One region of the Catenulispora subtropica genome, then DNA from elsewhere that is predicted to be linked to it. Evidence: riboswitches for the same ligand, from Rfam matches in the RefSeq annotation. Region 1 holds a riboswitch; the other holds the start of a gene.
The links. A riboswitch is a leader RNA that binds a small molecule or an ion and turns the genes downstream of it on or off. The one in region 1 is predicted to bind cyclic di-AMP.
Positions count from the first base shown of each region.

Region 2: another riboswitch for cyclic di-AMP. It lies ahead of ABD466_RS29310 (M23 family metallopeptidase); the one in region 1 lies ahead of ABD466_RS02320 (C40 family peptidase).

Region 1 covers NZ_BAAAQM010000002.1:42,556-49,769, forward strand. Annotated here, with positions in the region: gene guaA (glutamine-hydrolyzing GMP synthase) at 1-373, shown strand, start outside; gene ABD466_RS02315 (hypothetical protein) at 445-1,662, opposite strand; gene ABD466_RS02320 (C40 family peptidase) at 1,736-2,794, opposite strand; cyclic di-AMP (ydaO/yuaA leader) riboswitch at 2,809-2,976, opposite strand; gene ABD466_RS02325 (hypothetical protein) at 3,259-3,606, shown strand; gene ABD466_RS02330 (exonuclease domain-containing protein) at 3,725-4,621, opposite strand; gene ffh (signal recognition particle protein) at 4,783-6,339, shown strand; gene rpsP (30S ribosomal protein S16) at 6,556-7,026, shown strand; gene ABD466_RS02345 (RNA-binding protein) at 7,029-7,214, shown strand, end outside.
Region 2 covers NZ_BAAAQM010000040.1:67,855-75,068, reverse strand. Annotated here, with positions in the region: gene ABD466_RS29320 (NACHT domain-containing protein) at 1-447, shown strand, start outside; gene ABD466_RS29315 (alpha/beta hydrolase) at 593-1,810, shown strand; gene ABD466_RS29310 (M23 family metallopeptidase) at 1,919-2,737, opposite strand; cyclic di-AMP (ydaO/yuaA leader) riboswitch at 2,741-2,927, opposite strand; gene ABD466_RS29305 (HAD family hydrolase) at 3,250-3,900, shown strand; gene ABD466_RS29300 (serine/threonine-protein kinase) at 4,009-5,634, shown strand; gene ABD466_RS29295 (hypothetical protein) at 5,643-6,032, opposite strand; gene ABD466_RS29290 (threonine/serine dehydratase) at 6,079-7,026, opposite strand; gene ABD466_RS29285 (alpha/beta hydrolase) at 7,145-7,214, opposite strand, start outside.

The sequences.
Region 1 (7,214 bases):
CCCCGGCCCGGGCCTGGGCATCCGCATCGTCGGCGAGGTCACCAAGGAGCGCCTGGACCTGCTCCGCGAGGCCGACGCCATCGCCCGCGAGGAACTGACCGCGGCCGGCCTGGACACCGAGATCTGGCAGTGCCCGGTGGTCCTGCTGGCCGACGTCCGCTCGGTCGGCGTCCAGGGCGACGGCCGCACCTACGGCCACCCCATCGTCCTCCGCCCGGTCTCCAGCGAGGACGCCATGACCGCCGACTGGTCCCGCCTCCCCTACGAGGTCCTGGCCCGCATCTCCACGCGGATCACCAACGAGGTCGCCGACGTCAACCGGGTGGTGCTGGACGTGACCAGCAAGCCGCCGGGGACGATCGAGTGGGAGTAGGCGTCCGGCGCCGGCGGCGCGCCGGGGTCTGAGGGCCGGGTCGGCAGACCCGGCCCTTCGTCATCGCGCCGTCACTCGGCCTCGAACTCGAGCGCCTCGCGCAGCTTCCGGTTGACGTGCTTGAGCCGGTCGATGGTCCGGTGTGCCTCGCGCAGCTCGTAGCGCAGCCGGATGATCTCCTCGAACGCCGCGAGCTCGGCGGCCGGCACGGTCGGCTCGACCTCCTCGGCGTACTCCGGCTCCGGCGGCGCCGGAATCGCGAGCTCGGCGGGCGGCGTGGCGGCCTGCGCGGCGGGCTGCGCGGCGGCTTCCGTCTCCGGTGTGCGGCGCACGAACTCGTGGATCACCGCGCCGGCCGGCTCCGGCTCAGAGGCCGCGACGGGCTCGGCCACCACTGCCGTGCCCCCGAGGAGCGCCTCCTCGTCCTCGCCGACCCCGACCGCCGGCCATGCCTCCGCGACCGCCTCGGCCTTCGGCCATGGCCGCGCCACAGGCTCGCTCGGCTCTTCCTCGGCGGCTGGGTCCTCGGTCTCCGGCCACGGCCGCGCCACCAACTCGCTCGGCCCCTCCTCGTCCGCCGCCTCTCCGGCCTCGTCCGCCTCGTCCCGCATCATCGCCGCGGTCCACCCGGCGGCCTCGCACGCCGCGTCCCGGAACTCCCGCAGCTGCCGCAGCATCCCCTCGCTGGACGGGAAGAGCCGCTCGGCCTGCGCCACGTTCGCCACCGCCAGCGGCGCGGCCTGCACGGTGTCACCGAGCTCGGAGTAGGCCTGCGCCAGCTTGATCCGCGCCATCAGCACATCCCGCGGGCCGGACCCTATGCCCTGTTCGGCCCGCTCCAGGTCGGCGATCAGCCCACTGATCCACTGCTGGGGGTCGGCGTCCGGGTACTCCTCGACGAGCTCCTGGTCGTCCACGTCGTCGGGCTCACCGGCACCGTCGGCCTCGTCAGGCTCCTCGACCGCCATCGACTCCAGCCCGGCCTCCGGCTCTGCCTCCAGCCCGGCCTCCAGCCCGGCCTCCGGTTCACCTTCCGGCTCACCCTCCAGCCCGGACCCGGCCTCCACGTCCCGTTCGGCAGCCAGCCCCGCCTGCTCGGCCTGCTCGGCCGGCTCAGCCCGCTCGAACCACGACTCGCCCTCGCCGGACCCGGCCCCGGCCCCGACCCCCGACCCGGCCCCGGACTCAGCCCCGGTCTTCGCCCCGGCCACCGCCGCCGCGACGGCCCCGGCCGCGTCCCCGTACCCCTCAGCCTCCCCGGCCTCGTGGCCGACTCCGTACTCTGACATACATCCCCCAAACAACGTCGAAGGGCGCCGACATGGAAGTCGGCGCCCCGCGGCTGGCTCGCGGTCCGGTCGATTACGGCCGGACGATCCGTACCACAGGCATCGAGTGGAGCGGAGCGTACTGCACCACGGTGCCACTGTACGGCGCGTGGATGATTTGCCCGGCCCCGACGTAGATCCCCACGTGGTGCATGCTGCCGTAGTAGATCACCAGGTCGCCGGGCTGGATGTCGCTCTCGCTGACCGCCGGGAACTCGTAGGCCTGGTCCGAGGAGCCGTGCGACATCGACACGCCGGCGGCGGCCCAGGCGGCCATCGTCAGGCCGGAGCAGTCGAAGCTGCGCGGGCCGGCGGCGCCGTACACATACGGCTTCCCTATCTGGGCCTTGGCGAAGTTGACCGCTATCTGCGCGCGGGCGTTCGGCGCCGGCGGCAGGCCGGTCGGCGCCACCTGCTTCGTGCTCGTGTTCTGCTGGGTCTGCTGCTTCTGCTGCGTGTCGTACTGCGCGCGCTGCGCCTTGGACAGCGTGTTCAGCAGGTCCTGCGCGGCCTTCTCCTTGGCGTTGACGTCCGCCATGTTCTGCGCCATCAGGTCGCGCGTCTTCTGCAACTGCGCGAGGTCCGAGGAGGCTTCGGCCTTGTCCTGGTCCAGCTGGCGCTTGATCTCCTGCGCCGACTTCATGGAGCTCGCGGACTTGTCGGCCACCTCGTTCATCGCGGTGGCCTGCTGCAGGAAGGAGTCGGGGGACGCGGCGAGCATCAGCTGCAGCGAGTTGTCCACCCCGCCGGACCGGTACTGCGCGGCCGCCAGGCTCCCGAGGGCGGACTGCGCGTTGCCCAGCTGCGCCTGCTCGGCGGTGATGCGGGCCTGGATCTGGTCGACCTTGTGCTGCAGCGTGGCGAGGTCGCCGGCCGCCTTGTCATACGCCTCGGACGCCTGCTCGGCCTGCTCGTGGAGGTCCTTGACCTTGTTCTGGACGTCGTTGAGGTTCGCCGTCGGGTCGGCGTGGGCCAGACCCGGCACCAAAGCTATGGAACCGACCGTCGCGGTCGCCAGCGTCACCGCGGTACGCGTGGCGGTGATCGTCTTCTTGGACGCGCGGTGGGTGGTCACGGTTTTGTGGGACGCCACGAGGGCGGCACTCCTCTTCTTCTCGGGCCGCCTACCGGGTTAGCTGTCGGGTTCGGGCTGAGAAGCGTGCCCTACGGCGCCGCGAAGGGGGGTACGCGGCGGACCGATTCACCCCTTGGCCCCAGTGGATGCGGGCCGGTGGGACTTGTGGGTCCCCGGCTCCGGGTCCGCGATCTCCGCCTTGGCTTGTGGGAGCCTCCAACAGCGGTTCGCGCGTCGCCGGACTCGGCGTGAACCCCCGCCACCGTCCGGGTGGTTGGTGTGTGTACGGAGGTCCGGCCGTAACCATAGCGAGATCTCGAACGACAAAACGGACCGCTCCAGGTCGCTATACCAGGATTTTACCTTGGGGAGAGTTTAGTGGTCCTGATTCAGTGCTCACTGTCCCGATTCGTACCGGGCCGTGTGGACAGAAGTTGTCGACGCTGTGTCGGCAAACTCCGCCATGATCGTAGGATGCAGGCGTGAAAGTACTGCAAGAGTGCCTGTTGGTCCTGCATTTCGTCGGCCTCGCCGCACTGCTCGGCGGGTTCCTGACCCAGATGTCCGCGCAGGCCAAGCGAATCGTGCCGGCGATGCTGCACGGCGCGGTGACGATGCTGGTCACGGGCGTGGCGTTGTACGTGGTGGACAAGAACGGACTGCACCACGAGCCGCCCGCGGCGAAGATGGCGGTGAAGCTCGGTGTCCTGGTGGTGATCTCCGCGCTGGTCTGGACCCAGCGCACCAAGGAGGAGATCCACAAGGGCGTCTACTTCGCGATCGGCGGGCTGACGCTGGCGAACATCATCATCGCCGTGTTCTGGCACTGATTCCGAGGTGCCTTCGAAGCCGCCTATAAGCGTGAGGACGGTGGACCGACCCCCTCAGGGGTTGACCCACCGCCCTTTCAGTTCTCCGCAGTCTCTCCAGGCGTGCTTCCGCCGGCTCTCAAGCGGACGTCGCCAGCGGCCGCGTCGGCCACTCCGGCTCCGCGTACGACCGCTCTCCGCGCCGCTCCCGGTACGCCGCCCGGTCCGCCTCCTGCTCGGCCTTCCAGCGCGCCTGCGCCTCGTGCAGCCGCACCGCGTCCAGTGTCCCCACGGCGGCGTAGCTCGCCCCGATCACCTGTGCCAGGTTCAGCGCGGCCTGCGCGTCGGCCGCGGCGTCGTGCGCGCGGGTGATGGTGACGCCGTAGAACTGGCACTGCGCCTCCAGGGTGCGGGCGCCCCGGCGGTACTTGTCCATCTGCCGGTCGATGACCAGGGGGTCGATCACCGGGGCGACCGGCGCCCGGGCCGCCAGCGGCGTCAGCCGGTGCCGGGCCAGCTCGGCCTCCAGCAGGGTCAGGTCGTACGGGGCGTTGAACACCACCAGCGGCGTCCCGGCCCGCAGCTCGGCGGCCAGCGTGTCGGCGATCTCGTCGAGCGTCTCGCGCGGGGCGGTGCCGTGCTCACGGGCGTACTCGGTGGTGATGCCGTGGATCGCGGTGGCCTCGGCCGGGATCTCCACGCCGGGGTCGATGAGGAAGGTCTTCTCGGAGCCGTCCGAGATCACCAGCGCCGCCGAGACGATGCGCACGGTCTTCGGGTCGCGGCCGGTGGTCTCGGTGTCGAAGCCGGCCAGCCGGCGGCGGTGCCAGCCGTCGTGGGAGCCCCGCTGCGGCGGCACCGGGGCCGGCGCGGCCTCGCCGCTGTCCGCGGCCCGCGGTTGCGGCTCCCAGGCCGGAGCGCACTCATGGTGATAGGTCTGCCACGCACCGTCCACATTGGCGCGCGTGCCGGTCTCCGCCGGCACATGGCCCTTGCACGCGGCGCAGGTGCCCGCGTACTTGTTGACCAGAGTCACTGTGCTGTTCTCCCTCACCTCGTGTTGCCTTAATGGTGGCGCACCGCACTGACAACTTCGCCGGACTCGGGCCCCGGCCATGTCAGCGGCTACCCTGGTGGACTACGACGGTTTTCTAATCCGCTCGATCTGTTGATTTCCGCGCGAAGGATGAATACGACGTGTTCGACACGCTCTCCGATCGGTTGTCCGCAACCTTCAAGAACCTGCGCGGCAAGGGTCGGCTCTCGCAGCAGGACATCGACGACACGCTGCGCGAGATCCGGCGTGCGCTGCTGGAGGCCGACGTCTCGCTGCAGGCCGTGCGCCCCTTCGTGGCCGCGGTCCGGGAGCGGGCCGAGGGCACGGAGGTCTCCAAGGCGCTGAACCCGGCGCAACAGATCGTCAAGATCGTCAACGAGGAGCTCGTCGCCATCCTGGGCGGCGAGACCCGGCGGCTGCGGTTCGCCAAGAACCCGCCGACGGTGATCATGCTGGCCGGTCTGCAGGGTGCCGGTAAGACGACGCTGGCCGGCAAGCTGGCGCGCTGGCTGAAGACCGAGGGCCACACCCCGATCCTGGTCGCGGCCGACCTCCAGCGGCCGAACGCGGTCACCCAGCTCCAGGTGGTCGGCGACCGGGCCGGCGTGCCGGTGTTCGCGCCCGAGCCGGGCAACGGCGTCGGGAACCCGGTCAAGGTCGCCCAGGACTCGATCGACTTCGCCAAGGCGAAGATGCACGACGTGGTGATCGTCGACACCGCCGGCCGCCTGGGCATCGACGCCGAGCTGATGAAGCAGGCGGCCGACATCCGGGACGCGGTCAAGCCGGACGAGATCCTGTTCGTCCTGGACGCGATGATCGGCCAGAACGCGGTCGAGACCGCGCTGGCGTTCCAGGACGGCGTCGGCTTCGACGGCGTGGTGCTGACCAAGCTCGACGGCGACGCCCGCGGTGGTGCGGCGCTGTCGGTGCGCGCGGTCACCGGCAAGCCGGTGATGTTCGCCTCCTCCGGGGAGAAGCTGGAGGACTTCGACGTCTTCCACCCCGAGCGGATGGCCGGCCGCATCCTCGACATGGGCGACATGCTCAGCCTGATCGAGCAGGCCGAGAAGGCGTTCGACGCCGCCGAGGCCGAGAAGATGGCCGGCAAGCTGGTCCGCAACGAGTTCACGCTCGACGACTTCCTCAAGCAGATGGAGCAGCTGAAGAAGCTCGGCTCCATGAAGAAGCTGATGGGCATGCTGCCCGGCATGGCCGACGTGAAGCAGCAGCTCAACGAGATCGACGACAAGGACGTCGACCGGATCGCGGCCATCATCAAGTCGATGACCCCGGGCGAGCGCGACGACGTCAAGATCATCAACGGCTCCCGCCGGCAGCGCATCGCCAAGGGCTCGGGCACCACGGTGCAGGAGGTCAACAACCTCATCGAGCGCTTCCTCGAGGCCAAGAAGATGATGCAGCAGATGGCCCGCGGCGGGATGCCCGGCATGCCGGGCCTGCCCGGGGCCGGCGCCCTGGGCGGCACCAAGCGCAAGTCGGCCAAGGCCAAGGCCGCCGACAAGGCCTCCAAGTCCAAGGGCCGCTCGCGCTCGGGCAACCCGGCCAAGGCCAAGGCCGAGGAGGCGGCGCGGCAGGCCCGGCGGGACGGCAACGGCTCGCTGTTCGGCGGCGACGACGGCAACGGCCAGTTCGAGCTGCCGGAGGAGTTCAAGAACCTGCTGCCCCCGAAGTAGCCGCCGCGGGAGCCGCCCCGGCACCGTCGGTCAGGGGAGTCCGGCCCTGGCGTCCCAACCAGCCCGAACGGTCTGGCACAATGGAAGCTTGTACCGGTCGCGCATGGCCCTCTCTCCTGCGCTAAGCCGAGTCCATCCGGCTGCTGCCGATGCCATGTCCCCACGTGGCGGCGCGGTGGCACCACCCGCAGTCAACCAAGCAGGAGACACCACACCGTGGCAGTCAAGATCAAGCTCAAGCGCATGGGCAAGATCCGGAACCCGCAGTACCGGATCATCGTCGCCGACGCCCGCACCAAGCGGGACGGTCGCGCGATCGAGGAGATCGGCAAGTACCACCCGAAGGAGGAGCCCTCCTTCATCGAGGTGTCCTCGGACCGTGCGCAGTACTGGCTGGGTGTCGGCGCGCAGCCGACCGAGGCCGTCGAGGCGATCCTGAAGATCACCGGCGACTGGCAGAAGTTCAAGGGCCAGCCGGCCCCGGCGCCGATGAAGGTGGCCGCGCCCAAGGCGGACCGCAAGGCCGTCTTCGAGGCCGCCGCCAAGGAGGCCGCCGACGAGCCCAAGGGCGGCGCCACCACTCCGAAGAAGAAGGCCGAGAAGAAGGCCGACGAGACCCCGGCGACCGAGGCTCCGGTGGAGACCCCGGCCCCGGCCGTCGAGGCTGAGATCACCTCCGAGGGCTGAGCATGCTGGAAGAGGCCCTGGAACACCTGGTCAAGGGCATCGTCGAGCACCCCGATGAGGTCCGGGTCCGCGAGCGCGACCAGCGCCGCGGCAAGGTCCTGGAAGTCCGGGTGCACCCGGACGACCTGGGCAAGGTCATCGGCCGCGGCGGGCGCACGGCGCGCGCGCTGCGCACCGTGATGGCCGCG
Region 2 (7,214 bases), on a different contig from region 1:
CTGGGCGAGATCGTCGGGCTGGTCCCGAACGTCCGGAACCTAGCCGTGGAAGAGAACCAGCATGTGCGGGACCTCGGTCCCGTTGCGGGACTGGACCTCGAGTTCTTGGGGATCGCAGGGTGCCTCAGCGTCTCCGACCTGTCCCCGTTGGCGGGTCGGAAGGGCCTCCGGACCGTCTACGCCTCCCGTACCGGCGTCAGCGAGCTCGGCCCGCTCGCCGGCCTGCCCCGCCTCCGGTTCCTCACGCTCGACGGCTGCGAGGAGATCCGCGACCTCTCGCCGCTGGCCGAGCTCGCGTCGCTGGAGACCCTCACCCTGCGCGACACCGCCCCCGGCCTCGACCTGGCTCCGCTGGCCGCGAACCGCCGCGTCAAGATCTTCATCCGCCGCGGCCAGGACGTCCGCAACGCCGAGTCGTTCGGTGCCCGGCTCGTCATCGGGGAGTGAAGGTGCGTTCGGTACACCACGCGTGAGTGGTCACGGACGACAAGACTTGTCCTGTTTGCGGCCTATATGGAACAGTGCGGGAAGATCCTGGCGTGTGGCGCGAACCAATGCCGCCGCTGGACAGCGTCCCGAAAGGCCCCTCTCCATGACCCTGACCGGTATGCCGCTGCTGCTCCTGGCCGTGTGCATAGCCGTCGCCGCGCCGGTGGGCACCTACGTGCTGTGGAACCGGCTGCGCGGCCCGCGCCCGGTGCGCGCCGCCGCGCGGTTCGGTCTGATCGGCCTGTGCCAGGCCACGGTGCTGTTGCTGGCGGGGTTGCTGATCAACAACCACTTCGGCCTGTATGCCTCCTGGAACGACCTGCTCGGCCGGGACGGCGGCGGCGCGGTCGCCTTGCACCAGGCCACACGGCCGCTCACCGATCTGAACAAGGGCGGTCCCGGTGGCACCACGTCGCAGGGGCAGCTTCCCCTCGGCGGCTCGGGCCAGGGCGCGCACGCCCCGCGGACCGGCGGCTCCCAGCAGTCGGTGCTTCCGGTGCCCAGCGGCCCCAAGCAGAGCTTCGTGCCCGGTGGCCACGGCACGCGCGTCGCGTCGTTCCGCGGCCCGCTCTCCGGCGTCGGCGGGACCGGCGGCGACGTCTACGTCTGGCTGCCGCCCCAGTACAACGACCCCGCGTACGCGAACACTCGCTTCCCGGTGGTCATGCTCTTCCCCGGCACCCCGGGGACCGCCGGTGCCTGGTTCAGCGTTCTCGGCGGCGGCGACGAACTCGGCAACGCGCTCGCCAGGCAGCAGGCGACGCCGTTCGTGCTCGTCGCGGTGAACGTCAACCAGCACGGCGTGAACGTCAACTGCTCCGACATCCCCGGCGGAACGCGGATGGCGACTTACATCGCTCAGGACGTCCGCACCATGATCGAAGCGAACTTCCGCGTGTCCACGCAGCGTACCGGGTGGGGCTTGATGGGCTTCTCCGACGGCGGTCTTTGCGCGGGCAAGCTGCTGCTCCAGTACCCGCAGTACTTCCGCTCCGCGGTGCAGATGGCCGGCGACTCCGCTCCCGACAGCAGCCAGGTGGTCCGTGCCGGACAGGACTTCGTCGACCAGAACACCACCTTGTGGCTGCTGACCCACCGCCATCCCGGACCCGACCAGCCGGTCAGTCTGCTGGCCGCCGTGTCCGACCAGGACCCCGACTCGCTCCCGGTCGCGTTCCAGCTGCAAGCCGCCGCGCCGGACATCGTCTCGGTGTCCGAGCACGCCCGTGGGGCGCACAACACCGCGGTGTGGCGGAGCTGGCTGCCGGAGATGTACGCCTGGCTCAGTCAGCACCTCGACCGCGCGACGCCCAGCTCCTGATGTTCTTCCCGCGGTTTCCGGGGTGACGTCAGGCCCTGCTCACCAGGGAGCCGGGCCCACCGTCACCCCGGGTTGGGCCGCGTCCGACGCTTTTCTCCGCGCTCGGCCTCAGACGGCGACGCCGTGCGCGCGCAGGTAGGCGATCGGGTTGACGTCCGAGCCGTAGTCGGGCGTGGTGCGCACCTCGAAGTGCAGGTGCGGGCCGGTGACGTTGCCGGTCGCGCCCGAGCGGCCGATCTGCTCGCCGGCGGTCACGTGCTCTCCGGCGAAGACGGAAGCCTGCGACAGGTGGCCGTACAGGACGTACTTGCCGTCGGTCATCTTGACCAGGACGTCGATGCCGTAGGCGCCGTCCCAGCCGCTGCGCACCACGGTGCCGGCGCCGACGGACGCGACGCGCGTGCCGACGGCGGCCGCGAAGTCGACTCCGGTGTGGTGGCCGGCGGCCCAGGGCCCGCGGACGCCGTAGTTCTCGTTGATGTGAAGGCTCGCCAGCGGAGCCACGTCGCTGATGACGGTCTTCGCGGCGACGGTGAAGGCGACCGGGGCCGCCGCGATGTGCTTGACGGGCGGCGTGGTGTGGGTGGGGGCGGGTGTCGGCGCCGCGGGCTTCGGCTTCGTGGGGGCGACGGGGATCGGCGCGGGGGCCGGAGCCGGAGCCGCCGCGGACGCCGGGGCGGGGGCCGGTTGCGCCGGCGCCTCGGCGGGCTGGGCGGGAGCCGTGCTCGGAACGGCAGCGTGGACTTCGTTCGGGTCGGCGACCTGCAGAACGGTCTGGGCCTCGACACCGGCGGCCTGCTGGTGTCCACCGCTGTGCGTGCCGGCGATGCCGGCCAACGGAAGGGCGAAGACGGCGAGCCCGGCGGGCAGGCCGATGCGAGCCCCCCGAGAGCGGCCGACGCCGAGGAAGCGTCCGAATGCGGACATGCGAGTGGTCCTCTCCGACGCCTGCGAGGTGAGCTGTCGGGTTCGGGCCGAAGATGCCCGGCCGCGCAGTGCGGCTTCACCCCTAGCCGGTCCGGCAATGCGGAACGGCGACTTACCTGGGTCCCCCGCTCCTGCCGTTCCGTGTGTCGAAGGTGCCCCCGGCGCCGGCAGGATTCGGCGCTGCGCCCGAGGTATCCGCCCGGGCAGCCCCGAGCGGCCGCAGCAGCAAAACGCAGGAAATGTTGTGCTGGCAAGTCGATCTCGGCGCAGGGCGGTGGCGCGGCGTTCCGTAGTGCGTAAGGGGTGATGGTGCGTGGTCGCCGCTGCGCGGAACGCGAGCGAATCAGCGACGGTAGGTGCTCGGCCGACTATCGAGAGCGTCGATCGACCCGGGGCGTGACGGGATTGATGCGGAGGGCTGCCGATTGCCGGGTTCGGTATGACTTACGTCTCATTCGGCGCTGGAGCGACCGAAACTGAGTCATCGCCTCGTTCAGCCCTACTCTGTCCAGATGGCCGGAGCGATAGAACTCGTCATCTTCGATTGCGACGGTGTGCTCGTCGACAGCGAACGGCTGGCCGTCCGGCTCTTCGTCACCCTGGGTGCCGAGCTGGGATGGCCGCTGACCGAGTCCGAGGTGATCGAGAACTTCATCGGTCGGTCGATCGCGTCCAACTTCGAGGACATCGCGTCCCGGATAGGGCCGAGCCGGGCCGCGCTGTGGCAGGAGCGATTCGGGCATCTGCACCGCGAAGCCGTCGACGCCGAACTCACTCCGGTCGACGGTGTGCTCGAAGTCCTCGACGTCCTGAGGCTTCCCAGCTGCGTCGCCTCCGGAGGCCGCCACGAGACGATGCGTCACACTTTGGGCCGTACCGGGATCTATCCCTTTTTCGAAGGCCGCATCTTCAGCGCCAGCGAGGTCGGCCGCGGCAAGCCCGCCCCCGACTTGTTCCTGCACGCCGCCGAGCGCATGGGCGCCGACCCCTCGGCCTGCGTCGTCGTCGAGGACAGCAAGTACGGGGTCCAGGCGGCTCGCGCGGCCGGGATGCGCGCCCTCGGCTACGCCGGCGGACTCACACCCGCGCAATGGCTCGAAGGGCCGGGCACCACGGTCTTTCATGACATGCGCGAGCTCCCGCGACTCCTCGCAGAGGCCTGAGGCCGCCTCAGACTCCGGTCTTCAGTATCAGCCCTCTTTCAAACCCATGGATATGGTCGGTATCCTTGCCCGAAACGGGCGCTGCGTCAGGGAGCGCGACATAGGGGGATGAACTTGACGATCGACGAGACGCAACCAGGCCACATGGTCGGCGGCCGGTACCAGCTCATCTCGGAGATCGGGCACGGCGGCATGGGACGGGTGTGGGAAGCTCGTGACACTCAGCTCGGTCGTCTGGTCGCCTTGAAGGAAGTGCTGTTGCCCGCGTTGCCGCCGGCGCAGCAGGAGATCCGGCTCAAGCAAGCCGAGCGCGAGGGCAAGAACGCCGCTGCGCTCGCCGACCACCCGCACATCGTCACCGTGTACGACGTGATCGTGGACGGGGGGACGCCCTGGATCGTCATGCAGTTGGTGAAAGGGCGGTCGCTGCGCAGCGTGCTGCGTGATCCTGCCGACGCCGGCTTGCCGGAAGGCCAGGATGTGGACCTCACCCCACTCGGCAGGAAGCGGGTCAGGCAGATCGCGGAGGCGATGTTCAGCGCACTGGAGACCATGCACGCGGCGGGGATCGTGCACAGGGACATCAAGCCGCACAACATCCTGATGGCCGATGACGGCGGAATCCTGCTCACCGACTTCGGCATCGCCAAGTCCGAGTCGGATGCCACCGTGACCGTGTCGGGCTCAGTGATGGGCACCATGGCCTACATCGCTCCGGAGCGCGCCGAAGGCGAGCCGGGTTCGCCGGCCTCGGACTTCTTCTCGCTGGGGGTGACGCTGTTCGAAGCGGTGGAAGGGTTCTCGCCGTTCGAGCGGAAGAACAGCAAGACGGGGACACTCACAGCGATCCTGACCAAGCCGCTGCCGCCGATGACGAACGCCGGGAAGCTCGCACCGCTCATCGAGGCGCTGACCTTGAAGCTGCCCGGTCAGCGGCCGAACCACGACCAGGCGCTGGCTCTGCTGAGGGGAGAGGGCACCGGCGGCTGGACGATGCCGTCCACGGACGGCGAAGCCACCGAGACCGCGCCCTCCAACGCCAGGCCGAGCGGCCAGGCAAGCGGGAACAAGAAGGCGAAGACGCCCTGGGAGTCGGTCACGCTGACCGGGAGCGCCGGTCTGCCGCGACCGCCGCTGGTCGACACCCCCCAACCGTCCGCCGCCACGACATCCTCGACCAAGAGCGGGGCGCCGGGATGGCTCGGAGCGGTGGCGGGCGTGTTGGCCGTCGCCGGCCTGATCGGGTACAACGTCTACCAGCACCATCAAGATCAGCAGGCGTCGACGGCCCCGCCGTCCGTCCGTTTCACTCCTTCCCAGCCCCTCATCCTTCCCCACACCACACCCCGCCCGGTGACGACGTCGCACCAGGACATGACCGCGGGGTGTTCCACCGCGAACGACGCTGTGACGAAGTTCAACAGCGCGGAAAAGACACTCCCCACAGGATCGAGCGCCGCGGGCTTCGAAGCCGCCGCGAACATCCTTGCTGATCAAGCGGCGGGCCTGAACGCCGCCGCCGCGGAAGCGAACGACAGCAACGTGCGCAAAGCCCTGCAGAACGAGGCGACGCTCGACATCCAGCTCCGTGACGCAGAGATCCAGCTCGCCGACGATGTGCGCGACGACTTGGACACCACGTCCGACGTGCGTAAGGCCCAGGAATTGCTGGATCAGAACAGCGCTCTCGATCAGGCCAGGCTCCACGCCTGTCAGGATGCCGCCCACGAGTAGGGCGAGCGTCAGCCCTCGGGGCATCGCGGTACTCCCACCTCGTCCAGGACCTTGTGCATCACCTCCGCGGGAAGGCTCGGGTTCCAGAGGACCGCGGTCGCGAGGTCGGGGTCTTCGCAGCATTCGAGGATGAGTTCGACCGGCAGGGCCGGGTGCTTGGCGATTCTGCGGCGCATCTGAGGGTCCGGGTCCTTGAGCAGCCGGCTCACGGTCCCGACGGGCGCGTCCGGGACGAACGAGATCAGGGGACGGGTGGCGGGGTCCGGGGCGTCGGCATAGTGCGCTGCCGCGGCGCTGGCGAAGTTCGGGTGGAGCGGGATCCGGCCCGCACCCCTCGTGTGCTCGAAGTCGTCCCGATAGAGCTGGAACACCGTCTCGCCGTCGAGGGTCGGTGGCACGAGGCGACGCCCGGATGACGGCCACTCGTGGATCACTGAGCGCCGGTTAACGGAGCAAGTCGGTCGGGTCCGTGTTGGCCCCGCACAGCACCACGGCGACGCGCTCATCAGGCCGGGGCTGATAGGCGCCGGACAATAGCGCGGCCAGCGCGGTGGCCGCGCCGTGCTCGACGGCGACGCGCCGGTCGGCCCACAATGCCTTGCGTGCGGCGATGATCTGCTCGTCGCTGACCAGTACGGAAGCGGCCAGCGGGTTTGTGGCCAACTGATACGCCGTCTCGGAGACGCGGGTGGCTCCCAGGGAATCGGCGGCGACGGAGTCGAGTCCGACATCGGTCGGTCCGCCCGCGGCCAGCGCGGCGTTCAGGGCGCGGCAGTTCTCGGGTTCGACGGCTACGACCCGGACACCGTGGGGGAACATGGCGGCGGCGGTGCCCGCGAACAGGCCGCCGCCGCCGACGGCGACGACGATCGTGTCCAGGTCGGGGAGCCGGTCGCGGATCTCCAGGGCGCAGGTGCCGGCGCCGGCGGCGATGAGAGGGTTGTCGTAGGCGTGGGACAGCAGCGCCCCGGTGGTCTCGGCGTGCTCGACGGAGGCGTTCAGGGCGTCGCGGTACACACCGTCGATCAGGTGGACTCGGGCGCCGAGCTGGTGGAGCTTGTCGATCTTCACTTGAGGAGCGGTGGCCGGCAGGAATACGTCGACCGGAGTGCGGGTGACGCGTCCAGCCCAGGCGTTGGCGATTCCGGCGTTGCCTCCGGAGGCGATGGCGATCCCGGCCTCCGACAGAGAGCCGTCCTCGGCGTGGTGCGACACGAAGTTCAGGGCTCCCCGCGCCTTGAAACTGCCGCCGTGCTGCATGAACTCGTCCGCCAGGCGCACCCGCGGGAAGGCATCGAAGCCCAAGGGAACGACATCGACGCGCCGCACTCGTTGCGAGATACGTTCGGCAGCGGCCTTGACGTCTGCCTCGGTCAGGCTGGCGGTGTTCATATCCGAGTTCTCTCGATTCGCTGTGTACTGAACTACGTGAAGGCTACGCCGCGTTGTGCCTGCTGCTCCCAGCAGCGAACTGATCGCGCCGGCCGCGCAGACCAGCGGTCGGTCGTGGTCATGACGCGTCGACGAGCTCGAGCAACTGTCGTGCCGTTCCTTCGGGGTCGACGATCTGATGCAGATGC